DNA from 3 places in the Micromonospora sp. NPDC005173 genome. Region 2 is predicted to be linked to each of the others. Evidence: riboswitches for the same ligand, from Rfam matches in the RefSeq annotation. Region 2 holds a riboswitch; each other region holds the start of a gene.
The links. Region 2 has a riboswitch for cyclic di-AMP ahead of ABZV00_RS01970 (NlpC/P60 family protein). Riboswitches for the same ligand answer to the same signal wherever they lie in the genome.
Positions count from the first base shown of each region.

Region 1: linked by a shared signal. The riboswitch ahead of ABZV00_RS05390 (hypothetical protein) and the one ahead of ABZV00_RS01970 (NlpC/P60 family protein) in region 2 are both predicted to bind cyclic di-AMP.
Region 3: linked by a shared signal. The riboswitch ahead of ABZV00_RS17910 (C39 family peptidase) and the one ahead of ABZV00_RS01970 (NlpC/P60 family protein) in region 2 are both predicted to bind cyclic di-AMP.

Region 1 covers NZ_JBEXIK010000003.1:35,210-42,540, forward strand. Annotated here, with positions in the region: gene ABZV00_RS05380 (MarR family winged helix-turn-helix transcriptional regulator) at 51-386, opposite strand; gene ABZV00_RS05385 (carbonic anhydrase) at 589-1,326, shown strand; gene ABZV00_RS05390 (hypothetical protein) at 1,382-2,401, opposite strand; cyclic di-AMP (ydaO/yuaA leader) riboswitch at 2,405-2,536, opposite strand; gene ABZV00_RS05395 (YibE/F family protein) at 2,703-4,091, opposite strand; gene ABZV00_RS05400 (copper-translocating P-type ATPase) at 4,529-6,490, shown strand; gene ABZV00_RS05405 (metal-sensitive transcriptional regulator) at 6,497-6,793, opposite strand; gene ABZV00_RS05410 (copper ion binding protein) at 6,948-7,157, shown strand; gene ABZV00_RS05415 (hypothetical protein) at 7,174-7,331, shown strand, end outside.
Region 2 covers NZ_JBEXIK010000001.1:396,225-403,555, forward strand. Annotated here, with positions in the region: gene ABZV00_RS01940 (hypothetical protein) at 1-269, opposite strand, end outside; gene ABZV00_RS01945 (hypothetical protein) at 337-828, shown strand; gene ABZV00_RS01950 (hypothetical protein) at 985-1,560, opposite strand; tRNA gene ABZV00_RS01955 (tRNA-Gly) at 1,678-1,751, opposite strand; gene ABZV00_RS01960 (pyridoxamine 5'-phosphate oxidase family protein) at 1,965-2,522, opposite strand; gene dcd (dCTP deaminase) at 2,622-3,200, shown strand; gene ABZV00_RS01970 (NlpC/P60 family protein) at 3,274-4,314, opposite strand; cyclic di-AMP (ydaO/yuaA leader) riboswitch at 4,327-4,463, opposite strand; gene ABZV00_RS01975 (peptidoglycan recognition family protein) at 4,696-6,717, shown strand; gene ABZV00_RS01980 (NlpC/P60 family protein) at 6,773-7,331, opposite strand, start outside.
Region 3 covers NZ_JBEXIK010000014.1:60,586-67,916, reverse strand. Annotated here, with positions in the region: gene ABZV00_RS17930 (glycosyltransferase) at 1-1,030, opposite strand, end outside; gene ABZV00_RS17925 (acyltransferase) at 1,341-2,576, shown strand; gene ABZV00_RS17920 (hypothetical protein) at 2,660-3,073, shown strand; gene ABZV00_RS17915 (hypothetical protein) at 3,209-3,976, shown strand; cyclic di-AMP (ydaO/yuaA leader) riboswitch at 4,262-4,403, shown strand; gene ABZV00_RS17910 (C39 family peptidase) at 4,648-5,481, shown strand; gene ABZV00_RS17905 (hypothetical protein) at 5,552-6,595, opposite strand; gene ABZV00_RS17900 (alpha/beta hydrolase) at 6,744-7,331, shown strand, end outside.

The DNA of each region.
Region 1 (7,331 bases), on a different contig from region 2:
CACAGAGATTACCGCTGTGCTCCCTCGGGCCGCGGCCCGAGGGACGGCGGTCAGGACGGGTGGGTGGCTGCTGCGGCGGGCGTCTCGGCGAAGAGCGCGAGCAGATCGCCGACCTGACGGTCTGCTTCGGCGGGGTGCCGGAACCGGCCGGCCGGGTTGAGGGTGTACTCGTTGCGCCGGCCGACCCGGGTGCGGTGCAGGTAGCCGCCGGCCTCCAGGTCCGCGACGATCGCCTGTGCGGCCCGCTCGGTCACGCCGACCTCGGCCGCCACGTCGCGCAGCCGGGCGGTGGGGTCGCGGGCGATGGCCAGCAGGACGTGTCCGTGGTTGGTGAGGAACGTCCAGTTCCGGCCGCTGCCGGTGTCGCCCGCCGCCGTGCTCGCCATCGTGGGTCCGCCTCTCCGGTTGTCCGCCCTGGCCTCGGTGGCACCTCCGAAGGGCCGGCCCAGGGCCAACGTATGAAATCTAACTCACGCATATCTTGACGCATCTTGTGGTGCGTGTGACCGTGGAGCCCGAGCCAGCGCCCGCCGCCGGCCCGGCTGAAGAGCCATTTGAGCAGGTCAAACGCGTGAGACGAGGTGCGGGATGAGTAGTCCCGGTACACCCGGCGGCAAGCCGGGTCCGCAGCGGGCCACCGACCGGGCGCCGGCGCTCACCGAGCCGGCCCGGGCGTACGCCGAGCTGGCCGCCGGCAACCGGCGCTTCGTCAGCGGCGCCCCGCGCCACCCCAACCAGGATGCCGGGCACCGGGCGGCGGTCGCCGACGGACAGCACCCGTTCGCGGTGATCGTCGGCTGCTCCGACTCCCGACTGGCCGCCGAGATCATCTTTGACCGGGGGCTGGGCGACCTCTTCGTGGTCCGCACGGCCGGGCACACGACCGGCCCGGAGGTGCTGGGCAGCGTGGAGTACGCGGTGACCGTGCTCGGCACTCCGCTGGTGGTGGTGCTCGGCCACGACTCCTGCGGTGCGGTCCAGGCGGCCCGGGAGGCGGCCGCCACCGGCACCCCGCCCCGGGGGCACCTGCGTGCCGTGGTCGACGCCGTGCTGCCCAGCCTGCGTCGCGCCGAGGCCGAGGGGGTGGACGACATCGACGGCATCGTCGACATCCACATCGCGCAGACCGTCGAGGCGCTGCTCGGCCAGTCGCCCGTGCTGGCAGCCGAGGTGGCGCAGGGGCGCTGCGCGGTGGTGGGGGTGTCGTACCGGCTCGCCGCCGGCGTGGTGCGCCCGGTGGCCGCCGTGCCGGCTACCGCCACGGCGCTCGACGTACCGACCGGACCCAGCACGGCGGCCGGCCCGACCGCGCCCGCCGCCGCCTGACGCGACGAGGGCCGCCCCGCGACTCGGGACGGCCCTTCGACGGGTGGACATGCGGTCAGAGCATCGACATGTGTACGTGGTCGGTGTGGTTCGACGGCCCGCTGTACGACTTCCAGCCGGTCGCCGGGAACCAGATCTGTCGGTTCCAGATCACGTAGTAGATGCCGAGCCGGTCGGCGTTGCGGATGAGGAACGCGGCCACGTTGTTGCCGTACGTCCGGGTGTCCTCGTTGTGCCACGGGCTGAAGCCGCTCTTCTGCAACGACCAGTCGCAGGCGCGGCCCTTCGGGTGCTCCCACGGCCCGCCGGAGCGGTAGCAGCCGACGAACCGGTTGAAGCCGGCCCGCTTGACCTCCTTGTACGCGTGCAGCGTGCGCGGGGTGACGCAGCCGGAGGTGGTGGGGTCGTTCTCGCTGCACGACTCGGACTTCCAGTCACCGTCGGCGGTCCGGTTGGGGCCGATCCGGGCGACCGGTGAGGTCGCCGACACCAGGCCGCCGGTGAAGCCCTTCCCACCGACCAGCGCGAGTGCCTTGTCGGCGTCGCGCTTCTCCTTCGCCATCAAGGCGGTCTGCTTCTGCTGCTCGCGGACCTCCGCGTCGAGGGCCAGCTTGGCCTGCTCGGCGCGGGACTTCACCGTGTTGACCTCGGAGAGCTTCTTCTCGTTGACCATGTTCATCTCGTCGAGCACCGCGGCACGCTGGACGAACGAGTCGGGGGCGTCGCTCTCCAGCAGCATCGCGATCGCGCCGATCCGGCCGGTCCGGTACGACTGGGCGGCGATCTGCCCGACCTGGGGGGCCAGCTTCTCCAATTCGGCGTTGGCCCGGTCGACCTCCGCCGCCAGCTCAATCTGCCGCTTCTTGGACTTGTCCAACTTGGACTTGGCGGCGGAGTAGTCGCGGTTGGCCTTCTCGATCACGTCGTTGAGCAGCGCGGGCTCGCCGTCCTCCTCGTGCCCGGACGGTGTGGGGGTCGTCGGGGCGGCGTGCGCCGGGAGGGGGCCGGCGAGCACGGTCAGTGCGGCGATCACGGCCACCACGGGTGTCAACCAGCGGCGTAGGGGTGCCGTCACAATATTCCCTTCCGTCGACCGCCGACCGGGTTAGCTGACGGGTTCGGGGCGGAAGTGGCCCCTACCGCTGACGCGGATTCACCCCACGTGCCTGGGTCCCCGGCTCGCCGACTGGCGATTGGGCGGTGGCACCGCAGGCGCTGCGTCGCGCCTTCAGCGGTAACCGGCAGCGAGGTTACCCGAGAGTCGACCGGCTGAGCTACGTCCAGATGCCGACTAAAAGCGTCATTTCGCCATGGCGCTGAGTGACCAGTGACGCGGTTCTCAGGGCGGATGCCCCACCTCGTCACGCTGAGGAGTGTCACCATGCCGTCTCCGTGCTCCTGTCCGGCTCGTGCCACCGGTCGGTGGCGGTGGTTGGGGGTGTGGCCCGCGCCGGATCGGGTCCGGTCGGGTCGGGTCGACCCGTGCGCGGTGAGCTGAGTGCGGCCAGTGCCTCCGCGCGGTCCGGCCTGGGTCGCTCGGCGGGCGGCTCGGCGGCCGGGTCGGCGGGCAGCTCGGCACCCGACCGGCCGGCTGCGGTCACCACCGCCGCCAGTCCGGTGGTCAGCGGTACGGCGGCGATGAGGCCGAGCGTGGCGACCGCGCTGCGGACGATCTCCTGCGCGAGGAACTCGCTGGTCAGGATCTGCCCGAGCGGCCGCGAGTCGGCGGTGAGCAGGAGCAGTAGCGGCAGTGAGGCACCCGCGTACGCCAGCACGATGGTGTTGACGGTGGAGGCGATGTGCGCCCGGCCGACTCGGGTGGCCGCCCGGTAGAGCTGCAACCGGGTCAGCTCGGGGTTGGCGTTCGCCAGCTCGGTGACGGTGGCCGCCTGGGTGACCGTCACGTCGTCGAGGACCCCGAGCGAGCCGATGATGATCCCGGCGAGCAGCAGGCCGTGCAGGTCCACGTTGGCCTGGAACATCGACAGCGTGGTGGCGTCCTCGCTGCCGAAGCCGGTGAGGTGGGTGGCGGCGGTGGCGATGGTGGCGAGCACGCCGGTCAGCACCAGGCTGCCCAGGGTGCCGAGCACCGCGACCGAGGTCTGCGCGGTGACCCCGTGCGTCAGGTAGAGCACCACGAACATGATCAGGGCGGCGCCGACCACCGCCACCAGCAGCGGTGATCGGCCAGCGCCGATCCCCGGGAGCACGAAGGTGAGCAGGATGGCGAAGCTGGCGGCCAGCCCGGCCAGCGCGGCCAGGCCCCGCCACCGGCCGAACGCGACGATCGCGGCGGCGAAGACCACCGCCAGCCAGACCAACGGCGTGCCGCGCTGGTGCTCCGCGATGTTCCAGCTGCTGGCGACGGGATCGGCCGGATCGGTCAGCTCGACCAGGATGACCTCGTCACCGACCTCGACCCGGGGTGCGCCGGGTCCGTCCGGCACCGGCGTCTGGACCTGCTGTCCGGCAGCCGCCCCGTCGGCCACCCGGACGTCCACGGTGCCGCACAGCCCGGCCCCGGCGTCCGGCGTGCCCTCGGGACTCGGCGCCGTCGGCGGGCACGGCTCGGTCACCACCCGGGTCACCGTGCCGTGGTAGCGCGGCACGTCCTGGCCCCCGGCGGTCTGCGGCGACCCGTCGCGTGGCCAGAGCACCACCGCGGCGAGCACGGTGGCGACGAAGAGCGGTACCACGGTCGCGATGAGGATCCGTCGTACCCGGGGCGGGGCGGACGGAGTGGAACGGCTGTGGTCGGAACCCAATGCGAGACTCCCAACGATCCGGTGCGGGGTACGTGCCGGCGGGCCGGTCGGTTCACCGCCGCCGCGGGAATGCGGCCACGGGCATGACGAATCGCTGGATGGCGACATGACGGCTACGGACGGTGAGTGCTCGGCGCGGTCGACCGGAGGCGACGCCACATCGTGGCGGCGTCGGTGCGCGACTGCGTAGCGAGGTCCGGAGGGCCATCGTGGGAAATGCTAGCCAGCCCGACCCGCGGACGCAGGTTGTGGCGGGGTGTCGCGTGGTCGAACCGCCCGCACGGCGGTGACCGGACCGGCATGTTGGAGTCATGTCCGCTCCGTCACAGCCCGAGCCCGACCGTCCCGGCAGTCACCAGCAGCACGCCGGGTCCGCCGGGCCGAAGCAGCATGACGAGCACGCCGGGCATGACAAGCACGCCGGGCACGACCCGGCGATGTTCCGCCGTCGGTTCTGGGTCTGCCTGGTGCTCACCGTCCCGGTGGTGCTGACGAGCGACCTGGTGCTGGACCGGCTCGGCCTCCGGCTGGACGTACCGGGGCGCTCCTGGGTCGGGCCGGTGCTCGGCTCGGTCGTGTTCTGGTGGGGTGGCTGGCCGTTCCTGGTCGGTGCGGTCCGCGAGGTGCGGGACCGGGCGCCGGGCATGATGCTGCTGGTCGCGATGGCGATAACCGTCGCCTACACCGCGTCGCTGGCCACCAGCCTGGGCGCCTTCGACCTGGACTTCTGGTGGGAGCTGGCCGCGCTGGTCACCATCATGCTGCTCGGGCACTGGCAGGAGATGAAGGCCATCGGGCAGGCCCGGGGCGCACTCGCGGCGCTGGCCGCACTGCTGCCCGACGAGGCCGAGCGGGTGACGGCGGACGGGCGGGTCGAGGCGGTGTCAGTGGCCGAGCTGCGGATCGGTGATGTGGTGCTGGTCCGGCCCGGGGGCCGAGTACCGGCGGACGGCCGGATCGTGGACGGCGGCGCCGAGCTGGACGAATCGATGATCACCGGCGAGTCGCGTCCGGTCGCCCGGTCGGCAGGGGACCGGGTGGTGGCCGGCACCGTCGCCACCGACTCGGCGATCCGGGTCCGCGTCGAGGCGCTGGGTGAGCAGACCGCGCTCGCCGGCATCCAGCGGATGGTCGCGCAGGCGCAGCGCTCCGGCGGCCGGGCACAACTGCTGGCTGACCGGTTCGCCGCCGCGCTGTTCTACGTGGCCACCGGCACCGCGGTGCTGACCGTGCTGGTCTGGACCGCGCTCGGCGAGCCGGACGAGGCGGTGGTCCGCGCGGTCACCGTCCTGGTGATCGCCTGCCCGCACGCGCTCGGTCTGGCCATCCCGCTGGTCGTCGCGCTCTCCACCGCGCTGGCCGCGCGATCCGGGATCCTGGTCAAGGACCGGCTGGCGCTGGAGCGGATGCGGACCGTGGCCGTGGTGCTCTTCGACAAGACCGGCACCCTGACCCGGGGTGAGCACGCGGTCACCGCCGTGGCGACGGTGCCCGGCGTCGGGCGGGACGAGGTGCTGCGGATCGCGGCCGGCGTGGAATCCGACAGCGAGCATCCGCTGGCCCGGGCGATCGTGGCGGCGGCCGGACGCGCCGGCCCGACCCGGGCCGCCGGGTTCCGGTCGCTGCCGGGTCGCGGCGTGCAGGCCACCATCGACGGTACGGAGTACGCGGTGGGCGGGCCGGCGCTGCTGCGGGAGCGGGGCCTGTCGCTTCCGGCCGAGTTGGACGCGGCGACCGGGCGATGGTCGGCGCGGGGTGCCGCCGTGCTGCACCTGGTACGGCTGCCGGACACGGTGCTTGGCGCGTTCGCACTGACCGACGAGGTGCGTCCGGAGGCCCGTCAGGCCATCGTCGAGCTGCGCACCGAGGGCGTCCGGACCATCGCCATGATCACCGGTGATGCCCGACCGGTGGCCGAGGCGGTGGCCGCCGACCTGGGCTTCCGGCCCGGCGTCGACGAGGTCTTCGCCGAGGTGCTGCCGGCGGAGAAGGACGACCGGGTTGCCGAACTCCAGCGGCGGGGGTTGACCGTGGCGATGGTCGGCGACGGGGTGAACGACGCCCCGGCGTTGGCCCGTGCCGATGTGGGCATCGCGATCGGCGCGGGCACCGATGTCGCGATCGAGTCGGCCGGCGTGGTGCTGGCGTCGTCGGACCCGCGCGGGGTCGGTGCCGTGGTCCGGCTCTCCCGGGCGTCGTACCGCAAGATGCGGCAGAACCTGGCCTGGGCGGCGGGCTACAACGTGGTGACGTTGCCGCTGGCGGCCGGTGTGCTGGCCTGGGCGGGGGTGGCGTTGAGCCCGGCGCTGGCGGCGGTGCTGATGTCCGCGTCCACCATCGTGGTGGCGCTCAACGCCCAGTTGCTGCGCCGGGTACGCCTCGACCCGGAGCCCGGCTGAGAGCCCTCAGCCGCGCTTCATCAGCCGGCCGACCGCCGCCATCATCTCGGAGGCCATCTCGTCGGCCCTGCCCTCGGCCGCTCCTTCGTGCATGCAGTGCCGGGCGTGCCCGTCGAGCAGGCCCAACGCCACCTTGTCCAGGGCGGCCTGGATCGCGGAGATCTGGGTGAGCACGTCGATGCAGTAGCGGTCCTCGTCGACCATCTTCTCGATGCCACGGACCTGCCCCTCGACGCGGCGGAGCCGCGTGAGCAGCTGGTCCTTGCTGGCGGTGTATCCGCGGATCGGGGTGGGTGCGGTCATGAGGACCAGGATAGCGTACCCCTGGGGGGTATGGTACGGTCGTCTCCTGCCGCAATACCCCCACCGGGTACCGGTACAGGCAAAGGCGGAGGTCCGTCTCCAGATTACCCCCCGGGGGTATAGGCTGGGAGGCGGCAGAGGGGAGATCATTCCGATGGTCAACACGACGTACCAGGTGCAGGGCATGACCTGTGGGCACTGCGTGAGCGCGGTCAGCGCCGAGGTGGGCACCATCACGGGGGTGAGCGACGTCCAGGTCGACCTTGCCACCGGCCGGGTCACCGTCAACAGCGACCAGCCACTGGACGTGGAAACCGTCCGGGCCGCGGTCGACGAGGCCGGCTACAACCTCGTCGACGCCTGATCCCGGGGAGCCCGACATGAACACGGTGACCAGACTGGGCGGGTTCGCCCTCGGCCTCGCAGCGGTCTTCGGCGCGGCGTACGGGATCGGCCAGGTGGCCGGCCCCGCCGCCCCGGTCGCCGAGAGTCGGCACGACGGCGGAGCCGCCCACGAGGCGGACCCAGCGGGCCACGG
Region 2 (7,331 bases):
GCGCTGGCCGCGGTCGTCGTGTACCGGTAGGGGACTTCGATAGAAGCGGAACTACCGGCGTACCACAGTTGCCGGGCGGGGTCTTCGAGCCACAACTCAAGGTGTGTCGGGTACCGATCTTCCTCAGCTGGGCCGATCTCCTGCTGTGCCCGCATGACGATCCGTCGCCAGGCAGCTTCCTGCTCGTCCGTGAGGTGAAGTGGTCGCAGTTCGTCGCCCTGGCCGTCATCGTCTCGACCTGGCGGGAGGAAGCCGATGTCGTATCCCATGCAGGGACAGTAGGGCGGAAGCCCTAACCTGCGGACCTACCTCTACAGCACATGCCAAGATCCCCCCGTGCTCCGATCCATTGAAGTCAAGACCGTCCTGGCCCTCCCGGCTTCGCCCTTCCACAACCTCCACTGGCGCGGCAGGCTTGCGCTGAGCCTCGACTGCTTCGTCTGCCAGCGCGTCGACCGCACCACCATCTTCGAGCTGGGAGCGGAGCGGGCCGTCTGCTCGGGCGACAAGGAGACCAGTCAGCATTACACCGCCGGACGCATCGCCGCCTTCGACCACACAATCGAAGGTGAGCAAACCGGCCTGCGAGCGGTGGTGGACTACTGGTGGGCCCCCTTCCACGACGCGAAGAGAGATCAACCCGCCGCCGCCCTCACCCGAACCCCCTGGGTCCGGCACTACCTCGGCTACTACTGCCCAGAGCAGCAGGAGTCAGGGGAACTCTCCACCCAGACGAACCTCGTCCGACCAGCCGCCGGATCCTGCGAACACTGTTCCGCGCCCATCATCGAGAGCCACGAGGCGCCCCATATCCGGCTCCTGACCTAGCGCCTTTCTCAAAGAATCGAGCAGGTAGCGGGCACGACAGCTGCACGACCGGCATCGGTCACCCGGTCAGGGGACGAGATCAGCGGTCGTGTGCCAGTTCCTCAACCTCAGCGAGGCTGGTGACGCGATCACACTCATCTTCTGTCAACTTGTTGATCAGGCCTTGGCGGCCTGAGCCTGCCTCGTGGTGGGCAGCGTGCCGGCAACGAGATCGGGTAGCAGGAGTTCGTAGCCGACGCGGGCCCTTGGCGAGTAGCGGCCACGAGTGCGAGCTACAGCAGCCGCGACCCTCAGCGCGTGTTCGTTTCCAGGCGGGACGTGTGGTCGGTCCACCTCTCGCGCTCCAAACCGCATTCCCTGGTAAAAGCCGCACGTTTCGCACGCGGCCGGTCCCTTGGTCAGCCTGGACCTGCAGTCGGGACAGACCAAGCGATCAAGTGCAGCGTCCACGGTCCGCCACTCTTGATCCGCCGGGTTGTTCGCCACGAGCCAAGCCAGCTCGGCTTCGTCCGGGGAGGCGGGGTCGATGTCGATGTCGTGCAGCAAGCTTTCCCATGCTCGGTCCAGCTCGGCTTCGATCTTCGTAATGACCTCGGCCAGGAGAACACTCCGCCATCTCGGGACAGGATCAGCCACAGCAGCAATCGTGGCAGCGCGGTGTTCACGGTGCGAGTGCATGGGTTGGGAGGAGCGCAAGAAGTCCACGAAGCCGGCGGCGGCTTCCTCGGACACGGGCAGCAAGGGCAAGAAGCGTGGCCCGTGGCCCATGGATGGCCCGCCCGGCGCTGCTGGCCGCAGGAACGTCGAAGGCCCTGGCTGGGACTCACGTCCTGACCAGGGCCTATCGCTTGGAGCGGGTGACGGGAATCGAACCCGCACTGTCAGCTTGGGAAGCTGATGTTCTGCCATTGAACTACACCCGCAAGCGGCACCACTGTACCCGAATCACCGAACCCGTGCACCCAGGTACCCCCGCGCGCCGGTCCACCGCACCGGCCTCGCCGCACGGGTCACGGACGATCACCCCTTGGCCGTGTACCGCGCGGCGTAGCTCTCCCGCGTACCACCGGTGCCGGCTCCGTCACGACGGAGCCGGCACCGGTGTCTTTCCCCAGGACCGGGTCGGTGGGCCGCGGTCAGGCGGCCGATCGCTGGACGTCACGGCTGCGACGGACCGGGCGGCTCTGCGGTACGGCGGTCTGCTCGGACGCCGCGGGCGGGGCGTGCGGGTCGAGCCAGACCTGAACGGCCGGCCCACCGGGAGCGCCACCCGGGACACCGGCGCTGTGCTGCTCGCGGCGGGCCAGCATCGCCACGTCGACGGTGAACTCGAACAGCCGCCAGTCGACCTGCGGGGCCGCCCGGGCACTGCGCGCCAACTGGGCCACCCGGGCCGGGTCGGTCACCGGCCAGGCGCGCCCCGCCACGTACGCCTCGTCGTCGCTCTCCTCCGGGGGGAACGAGTGCAGCGCGTAGCGGCCGTCCCGTTCGAGGTCGCGGCGCTTGGGCGAGTCGACGATGAAGCAGAACAGCCCTTCGTCGGTGATGACCGGGGAGACCGGATGGACCCGGGGCCCGCCGTCGGCGCGGACCGTGGCCAGGTAGCCGAAGCCCGGCCCGTACTGCTGGAGGAGAACGCGGATCCCGTCGGCGAGTCGGGGCTCGTCGGCGGCGAAATCGGACCAGGAAGCCATGCAGGCATTCTATCGAACAAATGTACGAGTAGCGACCTCGACGCGCTGGTCACCGGCACCGGATCCGGCAGTTGCCGCCAACGCCGCTATGGTGGTCTGATGCTGCTCTCCGACCGCGACCTGGTCTCCGAGATCAAGGCCGGCACGCTGGGCCTGGAGCCGTTCGAGCCCACCCTGGTCCAACCGTCCAGCATCGACGTACGACTCGACCGGCTGTTCCGGGTCTTCAACAACCATCTCTACACGCACATCGACCCCGCCATGCAGCAGGACGACCTGACCTCGGCAGTGGAGGTGCCGGACGGCGAGCCGTTCGTGCTGCACCCGGGGGAGTTCGTGCTCGCCTCGACGCTGGAGGTCATCTCGCTCGGCGACCAGCTCGCCGGCCGGCTGGAGGGCAAGTCGAGCCTGGGCCGGCTCGGCCTGCTCACCCACTCCACCGCTGGGTTCATCGACCCGGGCTTCTCCGGTCACGTGACGTTGGAGCTGTCGAACGTGGCGAACCTGCCGATCACCCTCTGGCCGGGCATGAAGATCGGGCAGCTCTGCATCTTCCGGCTCTCCTCGCCGGCCGAGCACCCGTACGGCTCGGTGGTCTACGGCTCGCGCTACCAGGGTCAGCGCGGGCCGACGCCGAGCCGCGCCTGGCAGAACTGGCGCGCCTGGCCCACCCGCTGACTCGGTAGGGCACGACGGACAGACGACGGGGGCCCGCCGCGACGGATCGCGACGGGCCCCCGATCATCCGGGATCAGCCCGGGCGGCCGTAGCTGTGGATCGGGCCGTCGTCGACCTTCTTCATCTTGACGGGTTGGCCGGCCTGCGAGGCGTGCACGACCCAGCCATTGCCCACGTACATCCCGACGTGGTGGATGTCGCTGTAGTAGAAGACCAGGTCACCGGCGCGCAGGTCGGCCCTGCTGACATCCTTGGTCACCCGGCTCTGCTGGGCGGCGTTGTGCGGCAGCGACACCCCGGCCTTGGCCCACGCGGCCAGCATCAGCCCGGAGCAGTCGTACGAGTTCGGGCCCTCGGCACCCCAGACGTAGGGCTTGCCGATCTGGGCGCAGGCGAACTTGACGGCCACGCCGGCACCGCCGCCGGGGTAGCTGGCCGGGCAGGGCGCCGGACGCAGCGGACCGCCGCCGCCGTTGCCGTACACCTTGAGGCGCAGCTTCTGCAGCCGGTCGATCTCCTCGTTGATCTGCTTCTTCTTCGCGGCCAACTGGGCCTCGGTCCGGGTCAGCTGGGTCACCATCTCGTCCAGCGGCGCCTTCTGCCGGGCCAGCTCGTCGCGCAGGTCGGCGACCTGCCGGACATCCTGCTGCTGGTTGTGCGCGAACCGGTCGAGCATCTCAAGCTGCCCGACGACCTCGCTGGGCGATCGGCTGCCCAGCACCGCGTTGACGGTGGAGACGTTCTCGCCCTTGTACGCGCGGACGGCGAGGGCGCTGACCTTGTCCATGGCAGCGTCGACCTGGCGCTCCAGTGGGGCGATCCGGGCGGCCAGCGCGTCGGCCTGCTTGCGCTTGACGGCCAGGTCGGCCCGGGTGGCGTTGTGTCGTTCGATGATCGGTTCGAGCTTGTTCCAGTCGGCGTCGATCTGGCGCTCGATCTCGGCGACGGACGGGTCCGCGTGGGCCGCCGTGGCGCTGCCGGTCAGGACGACGGCGACGCCGACCAGTGCGGCGAGAGCGGTGGTGAAGCGGGACCAGCGTGAGCGCGGCACGATCGACGTCGGGCCGGCTGACGCCGACCGCTCGGACGACGGCCGCGGGGCATGGAGTGCCACCGGGTTCCGTACTCCTTCTTCCTGACCGCCTACCGGGTTAGCTGACGGGTTCGGGCGGGAAGTTGGCGCCCTACCGCAGTAGCTGCGGATTCACCCCGGGAAAACCTGGGTCCCCGGTTCGCTCGGAAGCGACTCGGCGGTGTCGGTCCGTCACCACCCGGGCTGGGCGGACCTGCTATCGGGCCGACGAATGACCAGAGTAGAGACGGCTGTTACCGATCCGCAACCCGACGGGCCGTAACAGTGTGCACCGACGACCGGAGCGGTGACCGGATCCGAAGATTTCTTTCCGTCGGCGTTGATACATAGAAAGGTATTGACGACGCGCCGGCCCCGGGGTCAAGGTGACCAAACCTTCACCCGTCCGATCTGGGGGGTTCGATGCACCGTACAACCCTGTCGGCGAGCAGGCGCGCCCTGCTCGCCACGGCCGTGGTCGCCGCCACCACGGTTGCACCGTTCAGCGTCGGTCCGGCCACGGCTGCGCCGGCCGACGACCGGCAGCAGCAGTACGCCGCCGCAGCCGCCGAGTACGGCGTGCCGGAGAGCATCCTGCTCGGCGTCTCGTATCTGGAGTCCCGCTGGGACACCCATCCCGGCACCCCGAGCACCAGTGGCGGCTACGGCCCGCTGCACCTGACCGACGCCGCCCACGTCACCACGCTGCCCGCCGGTGGCCACGTCGACGAGGGCGAGGACCCGCGCGGCGACGAGTCCCGGCCGCTGACGGTCACCGCGCCCACGGTGACGGGATCACGGCAGGCCCCGCCCGCGGCGGCGGCGCTGCAGACCCTCCAGGCCGCGGCAAGCCTCGTCGGAGTCGGCGCGGAGACGCTCCGCTCCGATCCGGCCGCCAACATCCGGGGCGGGGCCGCGCTGCTCTCCTCGTACCAGAGGGATCTCGGCGGCCCGGTCGGTGCGGTGAGTGACCCCGGGGCCTGGTACGGCGCGGTGGCCCGGTACTCCGGCGCCGACACCGAGGCCGCCGCGGCGGCCTTCGCCGACGAGGTGTACGACCAGATTCGCGCCGGCGCGAGCCGGCGGACCGACGACGGCCACCAGGTCACCCTGACCGCCCGGGCGGTCAGCCCGGACGCCGGTGTGCTGCACCGGCTCGGGCTGCGGCGTGCGGAACGGCCGGACGGGCTGGAGTGCCCGGTCCGCCTCGCCTGCGAGTGGATTCCCGCGCCGTACGAGAAGTACGGGCCGGGTGCCGGCGACTACGGCAACCACGACCTGGGCAACCGGCCGGCACAGCAGAAGATCGAGTACATCGTCATCCACGACACCGAGGGCTACTTCGCGCCCAGCGTCGACCTGGTCAAGCAGGCGGACTATCTGGGCTGGCACTACACGCTGCGCTCGGTGGACGGCTACGTGGCCCAGCACATCAAGGCCAAGGACGTCGGCTGGCAGGCCGGCAACTGGTACGTCAACGCCAAGTCGATCGGCATCGAGCACGAGGGCTTCGCCGGGCAGGGCACCTGGTACACCGAGGCGATGTACCGCACGTCGGCCAAGCTGGTGCGGCACCTGGCGTTGCGGTTCAACATCCCGCTCGACCGCCAGCACATCATCGGCCACGACAACGTGCCCGGCACCATCGCGGCGAATGTCGGCGGCATGCACTGGGACCCAGGGCCCTACTGGGACTGGTCGCACTACTTCGACCTGCTCAAGGCCCCGTTCCGGACCACCGGCACGGCCCGGACCGGCCTGGTCACCATCGACCCGGACTTCGCCACCAACCGGCCGGCCTTCTACGGCTGCAACCAGCAGCCGCCGGGCGTGCCGACCCCGGTGCCGCCAGCCGCGCCGTGCCCGCTCCGCGGCTCGTCCGCGGTGCTCCTGCGCAACGCGCCCAACCACGACGCACCGCTGGTCAACGACCTCGGTGAGCGCCCGGACGGCTCACCGGACACGATGTACATCTCCGACCACGGTGCCCGCGCCTCGGCCGGCCAGACGTACGCGGTGGCGGAGGTCCGCGGCGACTGGACGGCGATCTGGTACCTCGGCCAGAAGGCCTGGTTCCACAACCCCGCCTCGGCGCCGACCGCGAAGTGGGCCACGGGCTTCGTGGTGACGCCGAAACGCGGGAGGGCCACCATCCCGGTCTACGGGCGGGCCTACCCGGAGCAGGACGCCTACCCGGCCGAGGTGCCCTACCAGGCCATCTCGCCATTGCAGTACACGTTCGCCGCCGGGCAGCGGTACGCGGTGGGCGGGATCCTGCCGAGCGAGTACTACCGCGCGACCACCTTCGACGGGTCCTCGCCCGGGGACTGGACGGTCGTCCGCGGTGACCTGCGCTACGTGCAGGTCCAGTTCGGTCACCGGATCATGTACGTCGATCTCGCCGACGTGCAGTTGCTGCCGTCCCCGCTGGGCGCGCCCCGCTGAGAACCACGACGGCCCCCGGTCGCTGACCGGGGGCCGTCGTCGTGCGCGATCTGGATCAGGGTCTGCGGAACCCGGCGACCGGCATGTTGTTGATGCTGGCCACCTGCACCGGTTTACCGGCGCGTGGCGCGTGCACCATCTGGTCGTTGCCCAAATACAGGCCGACATGGTGCAGGTCGCTGAAGAAGAAGACCAGGTCACCCGGACGGGCGTCGGCTCGTGAGATGGCCTTGCCCTCGTGCCACTGGTCACCGGTGTGGTGGGTGAGGCTGATCCCGGCCGCCTTGTAGGCGTACTGGGTCAGACCCGAGCAGTCGAACGAGTTCGGGCCGGTGGCGCCCCAGACGTACGGCTTGCCGATCTTGCCGCAGGCGGTCCTGATCGCGGTGCGGGCCTTGTCGCTGACCACACCGTTGATCGTCGGGCAGCCCGCGGTCTTGACCGTGGTCTTCGGCAGGGACGCCTCGAGCCGCTTGATCTCGACGTCGATCTGCTTCTTCTTGGCCGCCAGGTCGTTCTGCTGCTTGGTCTGGGTGACGATCAGCGCGTCGAGCTTCTGCTTCTCGCCGTCGTACTTGGCCCGCACGGCCAGCACGCCCTCGACCTCCTTGCGC
Region 3 (7,331 bases), on a different contig from region 2:
GGCCGGACCGGCGCAGCCGGCCCGCGACCCGATGCGCCTGCCGCAGCGCCGAGTACGCCAGGTAGTCACCGCGACCGACCAGGCGATGCTTGAGCCCGGCCACGCCCGGTGGCACCGGGTAGCCACCGCTGGGCAGGTAGCGGCGGTAGTGCTCGGCCACCCGGTGGAAGAAGGCCCGCCGCAGGTGCGGGTGCAGCCTATCGTCGTTGCCGACCACCACCAGAAGGTGACTGATCATCAGCTCGAACAGCTCGGCCCGCAACTGCTCGTCCGGGTGCCGCAGGCGCAGCCAGTCCATCAGCCGCTCGTACTGGGCGAACGCGTCGAAATGTCGGCCGCTGCGGGTGGAGGTGATCGCACCCTGCCGACCCTGCCGGTACAGGTAGCAGACCTGGTCCAGCACGGAGATCTTCTCCGCGCCGATCAGCAGCGGGTGGCTGAACGGAATGTCCTCGTACCAGCCGGGGTAGAACCGCAGCTCCAGCTCGTCCAGGAAAGCGCGGCGCACCACCTTGTTCCACGCGGTGTGCTGCACACGCAGCAGTTGCGGCTGGTCGGCCAGGCGGGCCACGCCCGGCATCCCGCACAGCAGGTGGCTGCTCGCGTCGACCTCACGCCGGCCGTCCTCGTGCACCCGCAGGTGGTCCAGCATCAGGACGTCGGGCTGATGCTGGCGCAACCGGTCCAGCACCGCCGGGATGGTGCCCGGCGGCAGCCAGTCATCGCTGTCGACGAACCAGACGTACCGGCCGGAGGCCACGTCGAGGCCGGCGTTGCGGGCCAGGCCCAGGCCCACGTTGCTGCCCAGATGAACGACCCGGACCCCGTCGCGGCCGGCAGCGTACGACCGCAGCATCGCGCCGCAGCCGTCCGGGGAGGCGTCGTCGACGGCGATCAGCTCGACCGCGTCCGCCTCGCCCGCCGGCACGTCGGCCCGGATCGATTCAAGGCACTGGTACAGGTACGCCTCGACGCCGTACACGGGCACGACGATGCTCAGCAGCGGTGCGTGCGTCGGCTCATTGACCACGCCGCCACCTTCGACGGTCCGGGTGGCCGGCCTCGGAACCTGACGTGGCCGACGAAGGTGGAATCCCTGAACTCCCGCGGAGCGGAAGGTTAACGCCGGCCGCCCCGCGGGGCCCGGAGCCGGGCCGCCGGGACGATCCGCCGCGCGCCCGCCACCCGTGGGACACGTCCGATTCACCCTGGAGTAACCCGGTAGGGTGCCCCGGTGCGGCCCTGCCGGGCCGCCGTGGGCGTCGCCGTTGCGCCGTCCGACGCCGCGCCGAGGAGGAGACGCACGTGCTGGTGATCCTGCGGAGCGCCGGGACCTCGGCATGACGAGCACCGTCGCCGAGCCGGAGGTCCGGCCCGCAGGCGTCCCGGCCCGGCTGCCCTCTTTGACCGGGCTGCGCTGGATCGCCGCGTTGCTGGTGTTCGGCTTCCACGCCGGCACCATGCGGATCATCGCGGAGCCGGACTACAAGGCCGTGGTCGACGTCCTGTTCACCCTCGGCCTGTCCGGGGTGCAGTTCTTCTTCATTCTCAGTGGCTTCGTACTGGTCTGGTCGGCCCGCCCCGGCGACTCCCGGCGGAGCTTCTGGCGGCGCCGGGTCGCCAAGATCTATCCGAACCACCTGGTGCTGTGGGCGGCGGCGCTGCTGGTCGCCTGGTGGTTCGCCGATCCGGTGCTGCCGGCCGCCGCGCTGGAGAACCTGCTGCTGCTGCAGGCCTGGGACCCCCGGCCGGGTTGGTTCTACAGCATCAACACGGTGAGCTGGTCGCTGTCCTGCGAGTTCTTCTTCTACCTCTGCCTACCGCTGGCACTGCCGCTGCTACGCCGGTCCCGGCCGGCACTGCTCTGGACGCTGGTCGTCGCGTTGCCGCTGCTGATCCTTGCGCTCTGGCCGGCCCAGCACCTGGTGCCGGAGCCCAGCCGCTGGTGGTTCACCCAGGTCTTCCCGCTGGCGCGGTCGCTGGAGTTCTGGTTGGGCGCGGTGGCGGCCGAGTTGATGCGTCGGGGCCTCTGGCGGGGTCCCGGGTTGACCGGAGCCAGCCTGATCTTCGTGGCCACCTGGGTGGCCGCCGCGCAGTGGATCCGCGCCGAGCTGTGGACCACCCTGCTCGCGGTGGCGTATCTGCTGGTGATCACCGCCGCCGCGGACGCGGACGTGCGGGGGCGACGCTCACCGTGGCGGTCCCGCCCGCTGGTGTGGCTCGGCGAGGTCTCGTTCGCCTTCTACCTGGTGCACGTTCTGGTGATGACGAGCGTGCTGCGCTGGACCGGGGACTGGGGTAGCGGCTTCGGCGGCTGGCGCGGCCCGGCGGCGGTGCTCGGCTTCCTGCTGGTGAACCTGATCCTCGCCGGGCTACTGCATCGTTTCGTCGAGACCCCGATGATGCGCAGGCTCACTCCGCGCCGTTCGGCCCGCCCGGCGGTCATTCCTCGACAGCGAGCAGGCGGCACCGAAGCCCGCGACGCTGAAGCCAAAGCCCGCGACGCTGAAGCCCGCACCGAGGCCGGCGGGGCGAGCAAAGCTGGCGAGCGATCGACCTACGCCGACTCGCGCTGACAGCGTCCACTCTGGTCGGCGCGGCGCGGGCCGACACGCCCGTCGTCGATGCGCCTGGTCGGCCACGACGGTAGCGTGGGGACGTGCTTTCGGCCGCGCTCACCTGTCCGCTGTGGTGGGTGGCGCGCTGGGCGACACGTGTGCTGACCAGCCTCGCCGTTGTCGCCGCCCTCGCGCTCGGCGCCGGCACGTCGCCCGCCTCGGCCTCCGGGCTGTCGGCGCCGGCATCCGGGCTGTCGGCGTTCAGCCCCGGGTCGGTCGCGCCGTCGGGCCGGCCCGCCCCGACGGATGGCGCCGTGCACACGACGCCGATCGCCGCCGAGGAGGCTGCTGAGCAGCCCAGCCCGACGCGGTCGAGCGACGGGCAGGCAGCGCCCCTCGGTGGCGAGGCCGCCGTCCCCGCCGACGCGGCCCCGGTGCTCGCGGCCGGCGCCGACCGGCTACCCCGCGCGGATGGCCCGGCCAGCCGCGCGCCCCGGGCCCCACCGGGTCGCTGAGCCACCGGGACGAGCGTCCCGCCGCCGCGCCTGTCGACTCATCAGCTCCACACCCGCCGGACCCGTGGCCCCCGCCGCAGCCTGGGTGGCCCGTGCGGATCCCCATCGCATCGTTCTCTCCCCGAGGTGCCCACCATGGAGACCGTCGTCTTCTACCAGTTCCTGACCGAGGTGCCGCAGGCCGTCGCCATCTGGTCGGCCCTGTTCCTGCTGGCGCTGACCGTGCTCGCCGTGCTGGTCGCCCGCCCGGAGCGGGACCGGCCGGCGGTCGACCCGACTCCGGCGCCCACCGCCCGGGAGGTGGCCGCAGCCGAGGCCGCCGACCTGCGCCGGTACGCCGAGGAGGTGGCCGTCGCGGCGGCCGGCGCGGCGCAGACCGCCCGCCGCCGACGCGCGGACTGGCTGGCCGCTCAGGAGCAGGTGGAACGCGCGTGGGCCGGGTACGACGAGGCGGACACCGCCGCCCGTCGGTTCGCCGGCGCCGCGGCACTGCCCACCCCTCGTACTCCTCGTACCCCCGCCGAGTACGCCGCCCGGGAGCGCTATCTGCATCGCGCGGCGATGGCGGCGTACTGGCGCGGCGACCTGTCCATGCGGCAGCTCACTGACGTGTTCGGGCAGCGGCACGGCTGGGACCCCCGCCGGCACCCGGTTGAGCAGGAGGTGCTGCTCAACCGGGCGGTCCGGGACGCGAGGCTCGCCGACTACCGGGCCGCCGCCGGGCGGGAACGGTCGGCCTGGCGGGACGCGGAGCTTGCGGCCTCCTCGGCCCGGGCCCTCACCGAGGAGGCGTACGCGGCGGCGGCCCGGCTGCGTCCGAACCCGCTGCCGGCGCGTCGGACGATGACCGCAGCGCTCCGTCCGGCGGCCGCGACGCGCTGGCGGCCGGCCCGGGTTGGCTGAGTCGTCAATTAGGCCGTGAGCCCGGTCACACTCACTCGAAATCGGGCGGACGGCTCGATCGGCAGCATTGTTCCCACGAATTCGAGGCCATTGCCGACGGCCTGTCCGGTTGTCGCCCGCAGGCGCCGCCGTAACCGGTTGTCCCATCGAGTCGCGTCAGCGGCAATACGCGCAGAAATTGCTGCGACAGTTCAGGTTTACGCAGGTGAACCTGGCTTGGCAGGGTGCGGAGCGGCCAGTAGTGTCGTCCCGTCCGGTGCGGTAACCGATCGCAAGAGGCGACGCCGCGCTGACCCGCTTAATCGTGATCAACGAACCGGGGACCCACCAGTAAGTCCGGGGTGAATCCGCGAGCCACGGCCCGCGGTAGGGCGATCTTCCCGCCCGAATCCGTCAGCTAACCCGGTAGGCGGTGTCGGAAGGAGTTCCATCGTCGTGCAGCAACTCTCGACCCCTCGATTGTTCCCCCGCCTCCACGGCGCCGCGGTACCCCCGCTCATCCGTCCAGTGACGGTGAGCTGACCCCCGGGTCACCGCCTCTTCCGCCCGGCCGCGCCGGGCATTCCCCTGAGCGGTTCATCATCCGCGGACCACGGTCCGCGCGCTGGCGCCTGCCCGGATACCGGTCCGGCTCCGGTGTGCCGCTCTCCCCCTGATCCGTGGAGGACCCCGTGAAGCACACCCTGAAGCGTCAGCTCCGCCGCCTCACCACCGAGCGCCCGTACCAGATCGTCACCGCCTCCGCCGCGGCCCTCGTGATCGCGACCACCACCGGTGCTCTGTTCGCCGGCGCCGACGACGCCCCGGCCAGCCAGCACACCGCGACCACGGTCGCCGAGATGCGCAGCGACTCCGTTGCCTCCCGTGGCGAGGCGCGTGCCGCGTCCCCCTCGGCCAGCACCGCGCCGACCACCGCTGCCCCCGCGCCGGCCACCAAGGCCGCGTCGCCCGCCGCCAAGGCCAGCAGCAACCCGGACCTGACCAGTAAGCCGAAGCCGCCCGCGACCAAGGTGCTCGACTACGACTACCAGGTGCAGAACACGTACTTCAACTGCGGCCCGGCTGCCACCCGCAACGCCCTCAGCGCCGCCGGCATCGACCGCACCCAGGATGAGCTGGGCGCCGAGCTGGGCACCACCGAGATGGGCACCAACTCGGCCCTGGACACCACTCGGGTGCTCAACGCCGAGGTGAAGGGCTCCCCGTACCGGACCCGGATGTTCGCTGGCACGCCCAGCCCGGCCCAGATGGACCAGCTCCAGGCCGACGTGGTCAAGGCGATCACCGACGGCCGCGGCGTGGTGGCCAACGTCGCCGGCGACGCCACCGACACCGACGGCGGCTGGCACTCCTACGGCGGCGGCCACTACATCGCCGTGGTGGGTTACAAGGACAACGGCCGGACCGTGCGGATCGCCGACTCGGCCAACGCGGCCGACCCGTCGTACTGGATCACCACGATCAACCTGGCCAACTGGATCGCCACTCGGGGCTACTCCGCCTGACCCGGGCGTAGCCGCCGCGGGCGCCGTCCCCCACAAGGGGCCGGCGCCCGCGGCGTCTCTGTCCGTGCGATCAGTAGCTGATGAAGCCGTACAGCGCGAGGTGGTTCGACTTCGTCCCGCTGACCGTGTGGTCGATGCCGGACGGCTGCACGCTGCCCTTCACGAAGAGATAGTCGATCTTGCTGGAGCCGCTGGTGGCCTTCGACCCGTAGCCGGTCATGCCGTACCCGCCCAGCGTGCCGGGCGCGATGCCAGTGCGGTTCGCGTCGATGCCCACGATGCGGATCGTGGAGGCGTTCAGCAGGCTGGTCGCGTCGGCACCGAGGTGGATGCCGCTGTTGGCGATGCCCCGGTCGCCGTCGCCAGCGCACGCGTTCTGCCGGTTCTCCTGCGGTAGGTGCATCGTCGCGGCGAACACGCTGGTGCCGGTGGCCTTGATGGTGAACCGGGCCGCGATGGCGCTGGTCCGCTTCCACTTGTAGTAGTCGGTGCTGTCCGGGTCGCTGTTCGGCGGCTTGTACAGGGTGCACCCGGCGCCGTTGGCGTAGGCCGTGCCGGGCTTGAGCCAGCCCGCGCTCCAGTACTTCGAGATGTCACCGGCGGCGAGGCTGAGCGTCCGGGTGTTCCAGATGATCCCGTTGGTCTGCTTCTTTTTGAGGTCGCCGAGCGACTGCGAACTGCACTTGTGCGTGCTGCCCCACGGCTCCGGGTCACTCCACGCCACGATCGCACCGTAGGTGCCCGCCGGGTAGCCGAACTTGGCCGACAGTTGGTCGGCGTACGCCTCGGCCTGGCCGGTGCCGCGCACCTGCTGCACGATCAGGATGTCGGGTGCCACCACGCCACTGGTGCCGGTGCGGCCGGCGTCGTCGACCAGGATCGAGGTCAGGTGGTCCGGCCCGGAGATCCGGGTGCACGTCCCGTCGGAGTTGTTCACCACCAGGTTCTCGATGTTGTTGTTGTAGACCCGCAGGACCCGGTCGGCCGCCGCGACCGCGGTGGCGCCCTGCGTGGGGCTGGTTGACGATGTGCCGAGCGCGGGAGCGCTGGGCGCGGTGGCGAGCGCGACGGCCGCCAGGGCCGCCACCAGTGTTGATCGATGCCTCCTGCGCACGGTCGGCTCCTCTCCACGGTGGGCTCGACGGGTGGCTGGGCCCGTCCAGGCGCCGAACTCTACAGTGGATCTTCCCTGGTCGCGGTCCCCGCGCGCATCGGCGGTGACGACTCTCGTACCCGGGGGCGAACCGTGGAAGACTGCGGCCGTGGTGGATGAATCAGGTGGCCGGACAGGCCGTGGGCCGATCCTGTTGCTGCTGCACGGGATGGGGGCGACTGGAGACGTCTGGCTGCCCTGGGCCCCACTGCTGGAGCAGCACTGGCCCGGGCGGTGGCTGGCACCGGACCTGGCCGGTCACGGTTGGTCGGCCCCGCTGCCGTCGTACTCCTTCGAGGGGTTCGCCGAGCGGATCGCCCACGGCCTGGCCGCCGACGACCGGATCGTCGTGCTCGGGCACTCGCTGGGCGGGGTGGTGGGCCTCGCGCTGGCCGCCCGCGCCGCCGGGATGCCGGTGGACGCGGTGGTCGGGCTGGGCATCAAGGCGGTCTGGTCACCCGACGAGCTGAGCCGCTCCGCCGAACTCGCCGCCCGCCCGGTCAGCTGGTTCGCCAGCCGCACCGAGGCGGCCCGCCGCTACCTGCGGGTCTCCGGGCTCGCCGGCCTGATCCCGTCGGATGATCCGGTGGTGGACGCCGGGCTGCGCCAGGTCGACGGCCGGTGGCGGCTGGCGATGGACTCGACCGCGTTCGCCGTCGGCGAGCCCCACCTCGCCGCTCTGCTGGCCGCGACCGAC